2 regions of the Paenibacillus sp. FSL K6-2862 genome follow, and region 1 is predicted to be linked to the other one. Evidence: a T-box and tRNA genes for the amino acid it is inferred to sense, from the RefSeq annotation. Region 1 holds a T-box; the other holds one or more tRNA genes.
What was found. A T-box is a leader RNA that pairs with one kind of tRNA and senses whether it is charged. The one in region 1 lies ahead of trpS (tryptophan--tRNA ligase), so its partner is inferred to be a tRNA-Trp.
Positions count from the first base shown of each region.

Region 1 (7,326 bases):
GCTGATGAAGGCGGATGGGTTCAAAGGCAGAGAACTGCTTATATAGTTTGATCGGTTCGAATAGCTCAATGGTTTGCGTAGATTGATTTAACAAGGCAGAAGGAGCAAGAACATCGGGTATGCTTTGTTCCGTCCCGTAAATCCAAGGTGTATATCTCAACTCACCGGAATGCAGCAGCGTATTGAAAATATCCTCGAGCCGACCGTTAAGGGCGTTTTTCGATAAAACGATTGCTTTAACATGTGTCCAAAGGGTTTGTTGCTGCGAAGTCTGATAGAGGTCATTAATCGCCATGCTGAGCGTTGTGCCTTCGCCTCGCCCAATCCAGATATCGCTTGCTTGCCGTGAAGTCGGCCCCTCTTGCTTGGCAATGCTGGAGAAATCGATCAGTTGGGCATAAGCGATATACTTGCCATCTTCATAATCGATCCCTATACCCGTAATAAAGTTAATGCTCTGAACCTCTTTGGAATCCCAGCACCCCGTCAGTAAGATCAGACAACTCATAAGCATAAGGCCCATGGAAAACCATCTGTTCAAGGGCGTTTCCTCCGGCGGGTGGAATCCTGAGTATGGAGTGCGGCCGGGCGCTTGGTTCTTTTCATGGTAGGCTGCATGGATACGGCTTGGGTAAAGTCACCGGGAATATAGGGAGAGACGGGAGACAAATAGGAAACGCCATAACACTCCAAGGAAACCAAATGTACCAGTAGGGCGAATAGCCCAAGCATGAAACCGAACAGTCCAAGGAGGGAAGACATCACAAGCATCCCTATTCGAACTTGGGCTGTAGCCCCGCTTAGTACCGTATTGACCAAAATGTAGCTGGAAATGACCGAAATGGCCACAGACACAATGATGGTAGGAGAAGTGATTCCGGCACGAATAGCTGCATCTCCAATGATGAGTCCACCCACCACACTGACAGTCTGGCCCAGTGCACGCGGCAGTCTGCGGCCAGCCTCATTGAATAATTCAAACATAAAGATCATCAAAAAGGCTTCCAGTGTCACTGGTAAGGGCAGGCCCATACGAGTTCCGGCAATGGTCGCCAGAAGGGGTAGAGGGATCTGTTCCACATTAAAACTGGTCAGACCGATATAGAAGGCTGGAAAAAAGGAAGCGATAAGCAAACCTGATATCCTTAAGATTCGTTCAAATGTCACAATAAAAAAAGGTGTACTCTCATCTTCTGGTGACTTCAACTGATTGAACAGCGTGGTTGGTGCAATGATGGCTACGGGCGAGCCCTCGATCAGAACAGCAAAACGTCCATTTAAGAGTGAACTCACGACATAATCAGGACGTTCTGTATTATCGGTGAGCGGGAAGATACTGCGGACGCCTCCCATAATCGAACGTTCCATAACAGAAGTACCGAGAATGCCATCGACTTCAATCTGGTCAAGATTCCGGCGCGCTTCTTTCAGAATCTCCGGATTAATGATGTCTTTTACATACAACAGACCAATGGTAGTCTGTGTACGACCGCCTTTTACGTATTTTTCAAAACACATCGAAGAGGTTTTTATCCGTTTGCGGATGAGTGCGATATTAACGTTCAGCTCCTCGGTGAATCCGTCCCGGGGTCCTTTTACGGAGGACTCAATGGCGGATTCCTCAGGATTGCGCCCAGGTATACTCGCAATATCCAAACTGCACGACTGATCGCCATTACCGAAAATGAGCAGCAGTTGTCCACTGAAAATTAGAAGGTTTATATTCTCTGTATCTGTAAGATCTTCGATCGGATTTAGAGTTAACCCCAATTCTTTGGGATGTGTTTCTTCGATAAGCAGAGAATGCTGTTCCAGCCGGGGAATAATGAACTGGTTAATTTGTTTGGCATCGGTCAAGCCGTCACAATATAGCATAATGACCGACTTATCGGTTTCATCTTTGGCAGGAAAAGTCTGAATAACAACATCCGCACAGGGATCGAATTGTTTTTTCAAAGAGGCAAGCAGTGTTTCATGGGACGTGATGTCAATCGCTTGGTGCTCCATGATGTTTCCTCCTCTGTTGGCGTGAACTGATGAATGCAACGGTGGTTGCAATAATCGCTAGTCCACTTAGATAGATGAGATTGAACGGGAATACGTAGTGGACAAGCATTTTTTCGAATGTCATATCGTCCAGACGGTACACCATGGAGAGGATGAAGAAAACGGCGATTGAAATAAACGTGATGATCCTTCTGGAGGTGTTCTTAATATTCCAAATTTCTACCACAATATACATGGCAAGACTTATTCGGGTAAATGAGCCGGCGAGCCACTGATAGATGGAGAAGAAATCGGTCTGTGCAATGTATTTGCCCAAGGAGGCAATTCTCCATTCCTCAAAAGCAGGATAACGCATTTTGGCAGCCTCAAAAGGATTAAATTCTACGATAGCCCCCACAAGTGGGCCAAGTGTCAATCCAAGAATAATAAAAGCAAGCATAACGTACTGCCATACACGTATCCGCTTCGACAGATGGGGCTGTATATACCAAATGAACAGCAGCTCAAACATGCCTGCGAGGCTGTACACCATGCCGTGAAGAACGGGACGCCAGCCCTGTTCAAGAACGGGGAGCAGACGGCTGTAATCCTTGTATTGAGTATTTACGATTGCGACATAGAAGCCAAGCAGCACAACAAGGGGCAGAACGAGTCCTGCTGTAAATGCGAGCGAACGAATGCCTTTATAGGCCGCATAGGCACAGAGCGACATAAGAGCAATGCTTGTTGCCAATATTGGTGTCTCCGTCAGATAACTGGTTTTAGCCCAGGTGGTGGTATCATGCAGGGTGAAATAGATGACGGACAAGAAAAAGAGGCTGTTTCCGATCCGGAAGAGCAAGCCCAGGGGTTTTCCCAGATGGGAAGTCAGCCATTCATGTAAGGTTTGATGCTGAAGAAAGCGAGAGACGTAGGCAAGCATGAGCGCAAACACCAGATAGGGTCCTGCCGATAACAGGACAGAAATCCAGGCGTCCCTTTTGGCCGCACTTAATAAGGCAGGAATGATCAGGACGTGGCTGATCAGGCCAACAGATAACATGATTAACATCATGGCTTGCAAAAAAGAAGGTTGTCTAGGTTTCATGCTGAGGGGTCCCCTTTTCGCGATAGACTATCCTCAGCAGTGTTAACGTCATTTGTGGTCTTCATACAGACATGCGAGTAGTTAAGTTGATGTATCCCGTGCTGTAGTTCCGGGTTGTTCCTTAACCTTAAAGGTCGAAATAACGAATTCCCATCGCTTCTCGTACTTCCAGCATCGTTTCTCGCGCGACTTTGCGGGCCTGACGGGTGCCGTCGATAAGAATTTCTTTCACCTCATTTTCACGCTGCTCATAATGATTTCGCCGTTCATGAAAGGGTGCAAGCAAATCGTTAATCGCTGTGCCAGCAAAATGCTTGCATTCTCTGCACCCGATGGAGCCCTGGCTGCAGCTGGCATGAATTTCTTCAGCGTGCTCCTTCCGGAATAACTGATGGTATGCAAATACCGGGCAGATATCAGGATGGCCTGGGTCGGTACGATGAACGCGTGCAGGATCGGTCTTGGCCTTGGTCAGTTTGGCATGCACATCTTCCGGACTCGCATTTAAGGAGATGGCGTTGCCCATGCTTTTGCTCATTTTGCCGATGCCATCGAGTCCGCCAAGCCGCTCACCAGTCAATATGCGTGGTTCCGGCAGAACCGGAGCGTAGAGCTCATTAAATCTGCGGACCAGTTTGCGTGCAGTCTCAACATGTGGAATCTGGTCTTCGCCTGCTGGAACGAGTGTCGCTTTGCAGAATGCAATATCAGCGGCCTGACTGACTGGATAGCCCAGGAAACCGTAGTACAGATCCGTATATCCGCGATCACGCGCTTCGGTTTTGATGGTGGGGTTGTGCCGAAGCGTGTTCACGGTGACAAACATGGAGAAGATCACCGTTAATTCCGCAATCTCCGGTATCATGGATTGGATGAACAGCGTGGCTTGGTTCGGGTCAATACCTACGGCGAGATAATCGAGAGTCACTTGATAAACACTGTCTGCAATCAGTCCTGGCTGATTATAGTGTGTGGTCAGCGCCTGCACATCTGCCAGTAAAATATAGGTTTTGTATTCATTCTGCAATTGCACCCGACTGCGCAGGCTGCCCACGTAATGGCCGAGATGAAGCTGCCCTGTGGTCCGGTCTCCAGTCAAAATAACACCTTGTTCATACTCATGGTTCATTCTCCTTTGAATTTGTGATTGTTCGAGCATTATAATCTGCTGACGCCACCAGCCGTCTTCCACGACCATCACCCCCTTTCAGCCTGTACAGTATGCAGATATCAAAAAAAAGCCTCGTCCTTCATCCTGATTCCCGTGAGGGAACAGAACAGAAGGACGAAGCTTATGCTTCGCGGTGCCACCTTAATTGGCCGCTGGTTGCGGCCCGCTTGGAGATACGGATCAAGATTCATGGTCAGGCTGATTGAAAAACCAGACAGGAACCAGCATATCTATTGATCGATATCCTGTCCTTGGATAACGGCTGAACATGCCGCCTTGCCTACTTACCGTCCTGCACCCCGATTACAGGATACAGGCCGTGTTCAGCTCGGAACTCCGAAGCCCATTTCCATACGACCCGTGCACCGGCTTCCACCATCCGCCGGCTCTCTGGAGCACGCTGTCGTATGTACTTCTCTTCATCATCGTTGATAACGTCCGTTTACAATTTTACACATTGTATCATGCTTAGACTTCACTGACCAGCCTGTGTTTTCTGCCACTCATATTGGTTCCGAGCACACCTGCGATAATCAGGATGGCTCCGACAACATGGTATCCGCCAACGGGTTCATGCAAAATCCAGGCGCCACCCGCTATGGAAATCAAGGTAGAGAAGTTGCTGAATACACTCATCTTCGAAGCTTCCAGATGGGTTAACGCATAGCTGGACAGCAGAGTCGAAATCATGGTGGATAGGATGGCCAGATAGGCCAGTGCCCCCAGATAAGATGCATCCCCGAGAGGTTTTACAAAATCGCTTATCGTACCGCTGGATAAATGACGGATGACGGCGGAGACGTTAAAAACAAGACAACCGACGAGCAGGGTAACCCACGTTAATTCCATCGGCTTATACTTCTGGGTAAGCGGTCTGGCAAGCACACCATACCCTGCAAAGCAAACCGTAGAGAGCAGCAGCAGGGCAATTCCCTTGAAATTACCTGAAGTCATTCCGCTGCCTTTCATCAGGAAGATGAAGACCACTCCGGCCACAGAAAGAAGCAGGAATAGCTTTTGCAGCACAGATGTCCGTTCCTTCAAGAATACTGAAGCCAGAATAAGGGTGAAGACAGGGGCCATGGCCTGAATGATTCCGGCCTCGGATGAATTGGACGATACAAGCCCAAAGGCCTGAAAGGCAAAAAACAAAACGGGCGAGAGCAGACCGAGCGGTATGATTCGCCATAGATCCCGCAGTGTGAGCCGGATTTTGATCCATCCCAGGACAACCGGGATGCTGACGACGAGAAGGGATAGGGCGAACCGATGTGCAAGCACATCCATCGGGTGTGCGACATTGACGGTCATTTTGACAAATAGAAAAGATAAACCAATGATAGCCGCATACATTACGGCTGCGGTATAGGCATAAGCCCGGGTACGTGTCGTATTCATATTGTTCCTCCATATAGCCTGATTAACTCGGTTGGACTAGGCAAACACCTTGATTGTTATCACTTGCTGTAAGGTCTTTGCTTTATTCAATATACTGTCAGTTCAGTCGTGGTACAATAAAGAAAAGCATGGATTGTACCGGTACAATTATGTGGGAAGGATAGGTTCTATTTATGAAAAAGTATGAAATAATCGCGGAGTCTCTGCAGCGTTGGATACAGGAACAGCTGCAGCAGCGGGGGCATCAGCAGTGGATTGATAAGGGAATTAAACTCCCGGCGGTACGTGTGCTGGCTGAACATTATCAATGCAGTGTAAGCACGGCAATCCGTGCCTATCAATGGCTTGAGCAGCGACATCTGGTGTATGCCGTCCCTCAGTCGGGATATTACGCTGTGCAGAACGGAGTGGGTGCAGAGGACGTGGACTGGAAAGAACCGCTGGACTTCGCTTCTGCTGCTCCCGATCCCCGTGTATTTCCGTATTCCGATTTTCGCCATTGTGTTGATCAGGCGATGGAGAACAATCAGGCGGAGTTGTTTCTGTATGGTACGGAGCAAGGGTTGCCATCCCTGATCGATTTGTTACAGAGGCAATTTGCCGATTATCAGGTATTTGCCCCTGCGGAACAGTTCTTTATTACGTCCGGCGTGCAGCAGGCGCTTGCTGTGCTGGCCCTGATGGCTTTTCCGAATGGCAAGAGACGGGTTCTGGTTGAGCTTCCAGGCTATCATCTTATGCCATCCCTGCTGGAAGGCCTGAATGTACCTGTTACCGGAGTAAGACGAACGCTGGAAGGTCTTGATTGGGAGTCGCTGGAACGGCAATTTGGTGAAGGCGATATTAAATTCTTTTACGTCATGCCACGCTTTCACAATCCGCTGGGGACATCCATGACCTTAGCCGAGAAGAAGAGATTAATTAAGCTGGCAGAACGATATGATGTATACCTGGTGGAGGACGATTATTTAGCCGATCTGGAGGAAAATACAAAACAGGACCCGCTATTTTCTTACGATACGGTAGGCAGGGTCATCTATTTGAAAAGCTACTCCAAAATTCTGTTTCCCGGCCTGCGCATTGGTGTAGCAGTCCTTCCCGGGGCTCTTGCTCCTTCGTTCGGGGGACACAAAAAAATGCTGGATATCGACACCTCGGTGCTGTCTCAGGCTGCGCTGGAGGTCTATATTCGCAATGGCATGTTTGCACATCACGGGAAAGTCATTCGAAGTCGTTATGCAGCCAGGATGCAGAAGGTTCATGAGCAGCTTGCTGCCGATCCGGAGTTTAGTCCCTTTGCCAATGCTCCGCGAACAGGTGGGGAGCATACCGTGCTGCCATTAGCCGGCAATATGCCGCTTGGCGTGTTGTTATCAAGGCTGGAAGAACGCGGAGTAATAGCAGGTACAACCGAGCGTTACTACCCTGAGGGAACGCAGCAGGATAAAATGCTGAGGCTGAATATATCCAATGTGCCGAAGCAGCGGATTGAGGAGGGCATGCGGATCATTCGTGAAGAGATCGTGAAGCTGCAAAGCCGAAACGTGTAATAATTTTTTAGCGGCCCAAAAATACAAAAGGCGTGCAGCCAAGCTGAATAGTCAGCCTGATTGCACGCCTTATCTGGTTCACTGAAATCTTAGGAACTACTCTTGAGCCATCG
Region 1 is NZ_JBBOSN010000001.1:677,212-684,537, forward strand. It holds gene MHB82_RS03225 (Ger(x)C family spore germination protein) at 1-541, opposite strand, end outside; gene MHB82_RS03230 (spore germination protein) at 538-2,007, opposite strand; gene MHB82_RS03235 (GerAB/ArcD/ProY family transporter) at 1,988-3,094, opposite strand; gene trpS (tryptophan--tRNA ligase) at 3,222-4,286, opposite strand; T-box leader at 4,373-4,700, opposite strand; gene MHB82_RS03245 (DMT family transporter) at 4,734-5,663, opposite strand; gene MHB82_RS03250 (aminotransferase-like domain-containing protein) at 5,837-7,213, shown strand; gene MHB82_RS03255 (glutamate-1-semialdehyde 2,1-aminomutase) at 7,310-7,326, opposite strand, start outside.

Region 2 (7,326 bases), 1.1 Mb from region 1:
TTTTTGACGGATTGATCAGGGACTATGAAGAAGCCATTGTAAACCGCAGCACACGCTCGAAGTCTCGAATCATAACAGCCTGAACCTTGTTAGATAGACAATGCTTGAATTTGAGGTCGGTAATGCTAAAAAAGAGTGGGGATGCAGCCCACATCCTCACTCTTTACAACTATTTCTCCCCTACAGCAAGGGCAGCAATTCACGCAGATGCGTGATGGAATGCAAGGGACGGGCCGTGATGCTATCCTGCCAAGGCTGGTTGACTTTCATCCAGATGGTATTCATCCCTACATTGGCAGCTCCCTCAACATCGTTCGTCGGATGATCTCCTATGTAAATGCACTGCTCGGGAGACAGACCGAAATGATCGAGTGCTATCCGAAATATCTGCGGATCGGGCTTTTTCACCCCAGCTTCTTCCGAAACAATAATCAGGTCAAAATCATCCCGAATTCCAAGCTGATCGATTTTTCCATACTGTATATCTGTTTTGCCATTGGTGATTAATCCCGTTCGATATTTGCTTCGGAGTTGCTGCACCACTTCCCGCGCCTCTTCCATCAGCACCGCGCTTCTTACATACTCCTTGCCATAGAACTCCATAAGCTCTGCATGCGGCGGGTACACGGACCAAGGCAGTTCCTGCAGCAATTCATTGAATAGAAGCGGTTTGTCCTTATAACCGTCCTGATCAAGTTCAATAATTCGTTGGCTGATATTATCGGTAGTCTCCAAATGGCCGAAGTATGTCTTCAATAGGGTTTGGGTAAATCCCTCGAAAGTTCGCGTCCTGTTCAAAATGGTATTGTCCAAGTCAAAAATAATGGCTTTAATTTGGTCCATTGTACTTTTGCCCCCTTAGCTTTGACTTCAATTACGTGGATCTGTTCCTCGTCAGTCAGGAGTCTTTCTCCAGAAATTGCTCCAGCTTCTGATTTATTCGGGCTTGCTCCTGCATTATTTTTTTGGTTTTCACTTCGATGCTAAGTAATGTGACTGTCATCATCAAGATACACACAAAAAAAATCAATTCTTCGATCTCCCTCACCTCTTTATCTACCATTTTATATTAAAATCCATATTAAGGATATATTTTACATTAAATCCTTCTTGCTCATATCAACTTAAATTTCTTCAATGCATGGGCGACCCCGTCCTCACTCGCTCTAAGAGTAACGTAATCTGCGCTTTGTTTAAGACGTTCTCCCCCGTTTCCCATTGCGATCCCGAGGCCTACAAACTCAAGCAGATCAATATCATTCTCCCCATCACCGAAGGCCATGGCTTCCTCTCTGGTCAGATGGAGATAGTCAAGGACTCTCGCAGCAGCTGCAGATTTGGATACTTCGTTTTCTTCCAGCACATTGGACACATACGGATGAAATCTCACAAAGCGCAATGAAGAAAATCTGGCCTGAAATTTCTCAGCCTCTGGCTCATCCGCATATAAGCACATGCAAACCACTTCCTGCTCCAAAGATTCGATTTTCTGCGGAGGATGCATTACGCCAAGGGTTTCCTGCATGGCATCTAAGACGCGGACATCCGTGGCACGTAAACCATTTATCGCAAATGACTCTGTAAAATAAGAAATGCTGTGATTGTTCAACTCGGCAAATTCACTTAATTCCCGGACCGTCTGTCCAGAGAGCACGGACTTATGTATAATCTCATCCCCGATTTTGATCAATGCCCCGTTGGCCGAAATAATGGTATCAATCCCCAAGTCAATGAATTCCTCACACAAACTGTAGGGCCTGCCTGTGACAAGCACCACCCGTATGCCTTTATGTATTAATTCGCGAATGGAATCCGCCGTAGCTGATGATAAACTACGGTCTGTTTCGCTCAACAATGTACCGTCTACATCGAAGAACACAATTCGTATCAAACGTCCTTCCCCCTCTTCTGCGTAAATTGGAATGAATACACTGAGGAAAGCAAACCTCAGCAGAAAGCCCCCTCACATTTTGAATGTTCCACTTAGTAAAAGAGATGACCCCTGTGCAGTTCAGGTTGTCATCTCTTTTGGGCTTCTAATTTGCTGCAAAATCATTCACATTGCATAACCACAACATATGGTCCGTTCCCTCGCCCCAGTAGTTGCGCGCCACGGTGTAGGGTTCTCCAAACTTTCGCTTCCACTTCTTCTGCGCGGTCCGGTAGCCGCTATCCAGGCAAAATTGCTTAACTCCTCGCTTCTGAAGTTCAGTTGCGAGCGCCTCAATGAGCATCGAACCTATTCCCTGACCTTGAACTTCCGGCAGTATGTATAAGCTACCCAATTCCCCGATATCATTCAGTCGATTCTCACTCAGAATCCGAATCTCCTCGCCGCAGGGCGCATATGAAATCGTCCCAACTACGCTATTTCCGCGTTTAGCCAGCAGAAAAAAAGACCCGGTATCAGTAGACTCACTATACTCGTCCGGATGCAATGTTGATTGAAGCAGCGACTTTTTGTGTTGAATTTCATCCTTAATATCATCTTGAAGCGAACCCAATCCCTCTTGATTAAACGCCTGCGTAATGGAACGTTCAAACACCAGGTAGGCACCCTCCACATCTGTTGAATTTAAGGGTTGAATGATAGTCGGTTGATCCATATATAACGGTCTCTCCATTTCATGATGTCTGATTAATCGGTATGCTTCTCAATTAATGCTCTTAGTTGATTTGAATCCTCTAGCGATATGCTATATCCCGTGGTGGTGTCTATCCCGTCTACCAACAGGGCCTTCATTTTAGGATCAGTTCCTATAGAAAAATCATATTTGGTCACGGATTGATCCGTATTCGTTACACTCATTTTGTATCGTGCTAGGTAATTAAGATTTCCGGGTAAAAGTTCCGCGTTTCCTATCGCATTCATGATCACCCGAACTTCGGTTGGCTCATTGAACTGAATATCTTGGCAGGGTTCAAATGTGTAATCAGGGTTACAGGTTAAAGTGATGAGCGAGGGAAGATTTTCATCTGCACCAGAAGTATCGGTATGTGTACAACTCGCAAGGAAAACAGCGAACAAACATAAGAAGATTGCTCCTTTTTTCATTAGATACTCCCCCTCTCTAGCTCCCCATGTTCACATTCAGATGCTGCAACTCAGGGTCCCAAGATTGGAATAACAAGATCAACCGCTGCACCGTATCGGTCACAAACGCCTGTACCAAGTCATCAGTCAAGTATGTTGGCACGATTCTGGGCTCATTGGCCGGCTCGTTAAAAAATGAAATCGTACGATCCCTCCAGCGGAGAATCTCTTCTGCGGTTAAACGTCCCTCGACATCATAACTCTGCGTGCTCTTAAGCATATGCCATACGCCCTCACTCCAACTGGCATGATGGTAGAGGTTAAAATCAATCTGATCTGTCTCCTGGTAGTACAAACGGCCAAGTTCATCCTTGGTTCGCTTCACATCGTTGGTTTCATCCGTGCTGGTGACTCGTTCCACGAATTCAGGATACAAACTCCGAAACCAGTAATAATCCGTCATGACATGTATGAAATAACCGCGTATAAACCACTTCCAGCCCTCATCTGAACATTGTTGAATGTAGACGGAGTATAGCTCTTGCAAACGTGCGACATAATTCTCATCACCCTTGGGGTTGAAGTGGGTGTATTCCTTGTCCTCCCTTGTTATACCTTCACGCATATGAATGGAATCCGGTGCAATATTCCCAAGATAGAATGGACCTCGTTCAACACGTTTTGGATTAGCATCAGCAAATAGCACAGCGACATGTAAGTGAACCATAGGCAGTGGCATGGAATATTCTCCTTTACATAAGAGTCTGCTGCTCATAGAACCGATAAGAACCGTTACTTAACAGCATTTAGCCGAGGAAAAGCAAATTCATCCCTGAACTCGTTCTAACAGAATTGTATTAAACAACTGTTCCAAATCTGTATGAAGAGCCGGCTGTTCACGAACCAACAGACTGATGTACTCCGATCCGCACTCATAGAAAACCAGACGATTATAAGGGGCTGCGTCCCCCCAATGATTCAATTCCAGCCCGAATTTTTCTCGTATCCGATTCTCGATATATCGCGCATAGCCTTCGTTCCACTCCAGCCAGTTCCAGTACTCCCCTTGTTCCTCTGTTAAAGAGCTGAATAACGCCTTTCTTGCTGATTGTACCTGGACTACATCCCCGCTCTTTAAGGCTGATAACAGTGAATTGATCCACTGGACCACATTCTCATCCTCATAAGGGAATTCGTAATCCAACTCCCATGTCACACGTTTAATTTTCTCCATCCTATGTTTAATTGGAAGACGATTTCCGATCTCCTCATATTTCTCATGGACATAACAATGAACATACTCGTGAAACAGAAACACTTTCTGCTCAAAATTTTGGAAGGCTGAGTCTGTCACAATTGCACACATTCGTTCGTTCATATGGTGCACTGGCATGGCTGCCAGACACTCGTCAGGGATGTTAAGATCATCCGGAACAGTTTTCACCCATTCATATTGCCCTTTCTCTACCGAATAATCATACATATATAATAGGGCATCAAATGCAACAACCACAGGATAATGCTCTGTAAATAAAGGATGTATGCTGACCAAGTCTTTTTGAAGCTCGTTCAACTCGTTGATTTGTTCTAAGAAAGTATCCACCATGTCATTTGCCCTCTCTTTACTTAATTGATGTGTTAATCATACTAAACCAGTAGAAATAAAACACTGAGAGAAAAATGATAATCTTGTGGTTGGTTGATTCATGAGAGAATTAGAAGCGTCCCCCGCGTTTTTCACTTAGATAGATATCCAATGCTTGGATTCCACGTTGAGCAAGTTTTATAAATAGGATTAGAGCGTATATGCCCAATCCGTATAACACCAAGTTAAATATAATTGCAAAGATTGACACTATTGAGAACAATACTTTTTCCTCCTAATCAACCTGATCAAAGCAGAAACGTCTAAGCTACAGGCATGTTATTTTTAGTTATGATTCCTATTTTAGCATATTTTACCTAAGTTTACTTTTAAGTAGATCAATGAGTACTTAATCAGTTATGGGTTTCTGATAAAACAAAAAAACTCCCATTCAAAAATAGTTGAAAGGAGTTTTATAGAGATTCAATAATATTTTGATCCATTCTTCACTCAAAGTACTTCTAGGTTATGCATTAGAATTTATCTATCCCCATGCTGATCTTAGTTCTAAACTGTACCGTATTGCCCCGCAGTTCGTTAATCACAGTTGTTCAGGCAGCCCGTACAAATACATATTTATGCAGTCCGTATTATTTTTCAAAGCTTCAATAGTCTTAACATGTGGAGACTTAAATATCGTCATATACTCGGCTTCGTCGTACTCTTTTCGGATCGTAAAGGCAAGTTTTTCTTCATCCAATGAAAACTCTGCTTGGATTCCAGGCTTGTTTCCTCGAGCATCCAATCGGATCCATGAATCTAAATGTTGAATATAAACAGCATTTAATGCATGGATACAATAGCCCGTATCTGGAGTGTCCCCGATCGTAAGTCGTTGATAACAGAAGCCAGATGGTATTCCCTCTCTCCGTAATATGGCACATAGAAGATTTGCTTTGGCATAGCAGATACCTTCTTTATAAATCAATGTTTCTGAAGCGGAACATGTGACTCTAGAACTCTTGATATCCCAGGAATGGGCAATTTGATCTCTGACATACATATATGACTGTTTGATATAATCCACCTGATCTTCCGATGATGCTGCTAATTCTGAAGCCAGTCCAGCAACCAGTGGGTGGTCATAATTGACCTCGTCAGTCACGGTCAAATAATCCGCAACGACTCGAGTTTCACAGATTAGATTCATTTTTATCAACCTTTCAATAATTATACTTAATATGCAAGTCTTCAATTAGTTTAATAGCATAATTATACATAGTAAAGAATAATAATCCCTGTATTCTTTATTCTGTTGTACTGCTCGTTAGCTTAATAAACTAAAGTGTAGTGAGTTATCATTTAATTTTACTCCGTAGAGTTTGAGAAAATACGAAAAACCCTTGAGGAATACTCAAGGGTTTTTGATATTCAGCAGGCACCATCGTCAGTATAGCTTATAACTATGGTACATTTTGATGATTTTAGAAGTTACACGCGGGATGAATAATCCCCCAACATGTACAAAAACAATGAGCCATGAAGGGCTCGAACCTTCGACACCCTGATTAAAAGTCAGGTGCTCTACCAACTGAGCTAATGGCTCATAATAAAATGGCAGGGGCAGCAGGAATTGAACCCACACCAACGGTTTTGGAGACCGTTGTTCTACCTTTAAACTATGCCCCTAAAATGGTGGAGGCTGAGGGGCTCGAACCCCCGACCCTCTGCTTGTAAGGCAGATGCTCTCCCAGCTGAGCTAAGCCTCCGTATCTATGACCCGTAGGGGATACTCTCACTTCGCTCGAGACTGCGTAGCAGTTGCTAACGATGATGATCCTCCGACGAACCTTTGGGATTCTCATCCCTTGTTGCTTTAAGAAGTAAAGTTATGACCCGTAGGGGATTCGAACCCCTGTTACCTCCGTGAAAGGGAGGTGTCTTAACCCCTTGACCAACGGGCCTTAATAGCTCTCAACAAACAAGAAGCTGTAAAATCTACTAACTGAGCTTTTGACTCAAATGAGCCAAAAAAAATACCCCAGTGGGGTCTCGCTTGGCAGCGTCCTACTCTCCCAGGACCCTTCGGTCCAAGTACCATCGGCGCTAGAGGGCTTAACGGTCGTGTTCGGGATGGGTACGTGTGGAACCCCTCCGCTATCGCCACCAAACGATGCTGCTATACACTCAGAGATTATTCTCTGAAAACTAGATCCGAAACGAAACTTGCAATCAAAACCTGCAATTTGGATAAGCCCTCGACCGATTAGTACTGGTCAGCTCCATGCATTACTGCACTTCCACCCCCAGCCTATCTACCTCGTCGTCTTCAAGGGGTCTTACATACTGGGAAATCTCATCTTGAGGGGGGCTTCACGCTTAGATGCTTTCAGCGCTTATCCCGTCCGTACATAGCTACCCAGCGGTGCTCCTGGCGGAACAACTGGTACACCAGCGGTACGTCCATCCCGGTCCTCTCGTACTAAGGACAGCTCCTCTCAAATTTCCTACGCCCACGACAGATAGGGACCGAACTGTCTCACGACGTTCTGAACCCAGCTCGCGTACCGCTTTAATGGGCGAACAGCCCAACCCTTGGGACCTACTTCAGCCCCAGGATGCGATGAGCCGACATCGAGGTGCCAAACCTCCCCGTCGATGTGGACTCTTGGGGGAGATAAGCCTGTTATCCCCAGGGTAGCTTTTA
Region 2 is NZ_JBBOSN010000001.1:1,773,721-1,781,046, reverse strand. It holds gene MHB82_RS08315 (glycosyltransferase family 4 protein) at 1-83, shown strand, start outside; gene MHB82_RS08310 (HAD family hydrolase) at 181-843, opposite strand; gene MHB82_RS08305 (Cof-type HAD-IIB family hydrolase) at 1,115-1,891, opposite strand; gene MHB82_RS08300 (GNAT family N-acetyltransferase) at 2,037-2,606, opposite strand; gene MHB82_RS08295 (hypothetical protein) at 2,639-3,055, opposite strand; gene MHB82_RS08290 (hypothetical protein) at 3,072-3,773, opposite strand; gene MHB82_RS08285 (hypothetical protein) at 3,861-4,640, opposite strand; gene MHB82_RS08280 (transglutaminase-like domain-containing protein) at 5,221-5,829, opposite strand; tRNA gene MHB82_RS08275 (tRNA-Lys) at 6,153-6,225, opposite strand; tRNA gene MHB82_RS08270 (tRNA-Trp) at 6,235-6,308, opposite strand; tRNA gene MHB82_RS08265 (tRNA-Val) at 6,313-6,388, opposite strand; tRNA gene MHB82_RS08260 (tRNA-Glu) at 6,512-6,583, opposite strand; rRNA gene rrf (5S ribosomal RNA) at 6,674-6,790, opposite strand; rRNA gene MHB82_RS08250 (23S ribosomal RNA) at 6,866-7,326, opposite strand, start outside.
Region 2: it has a tRNA-Trp gene. The T-box ahead of trpS (tryptophan--tRNA ligase) is inferred to sense a tRNA for this amino acid. The anticodon was not compared.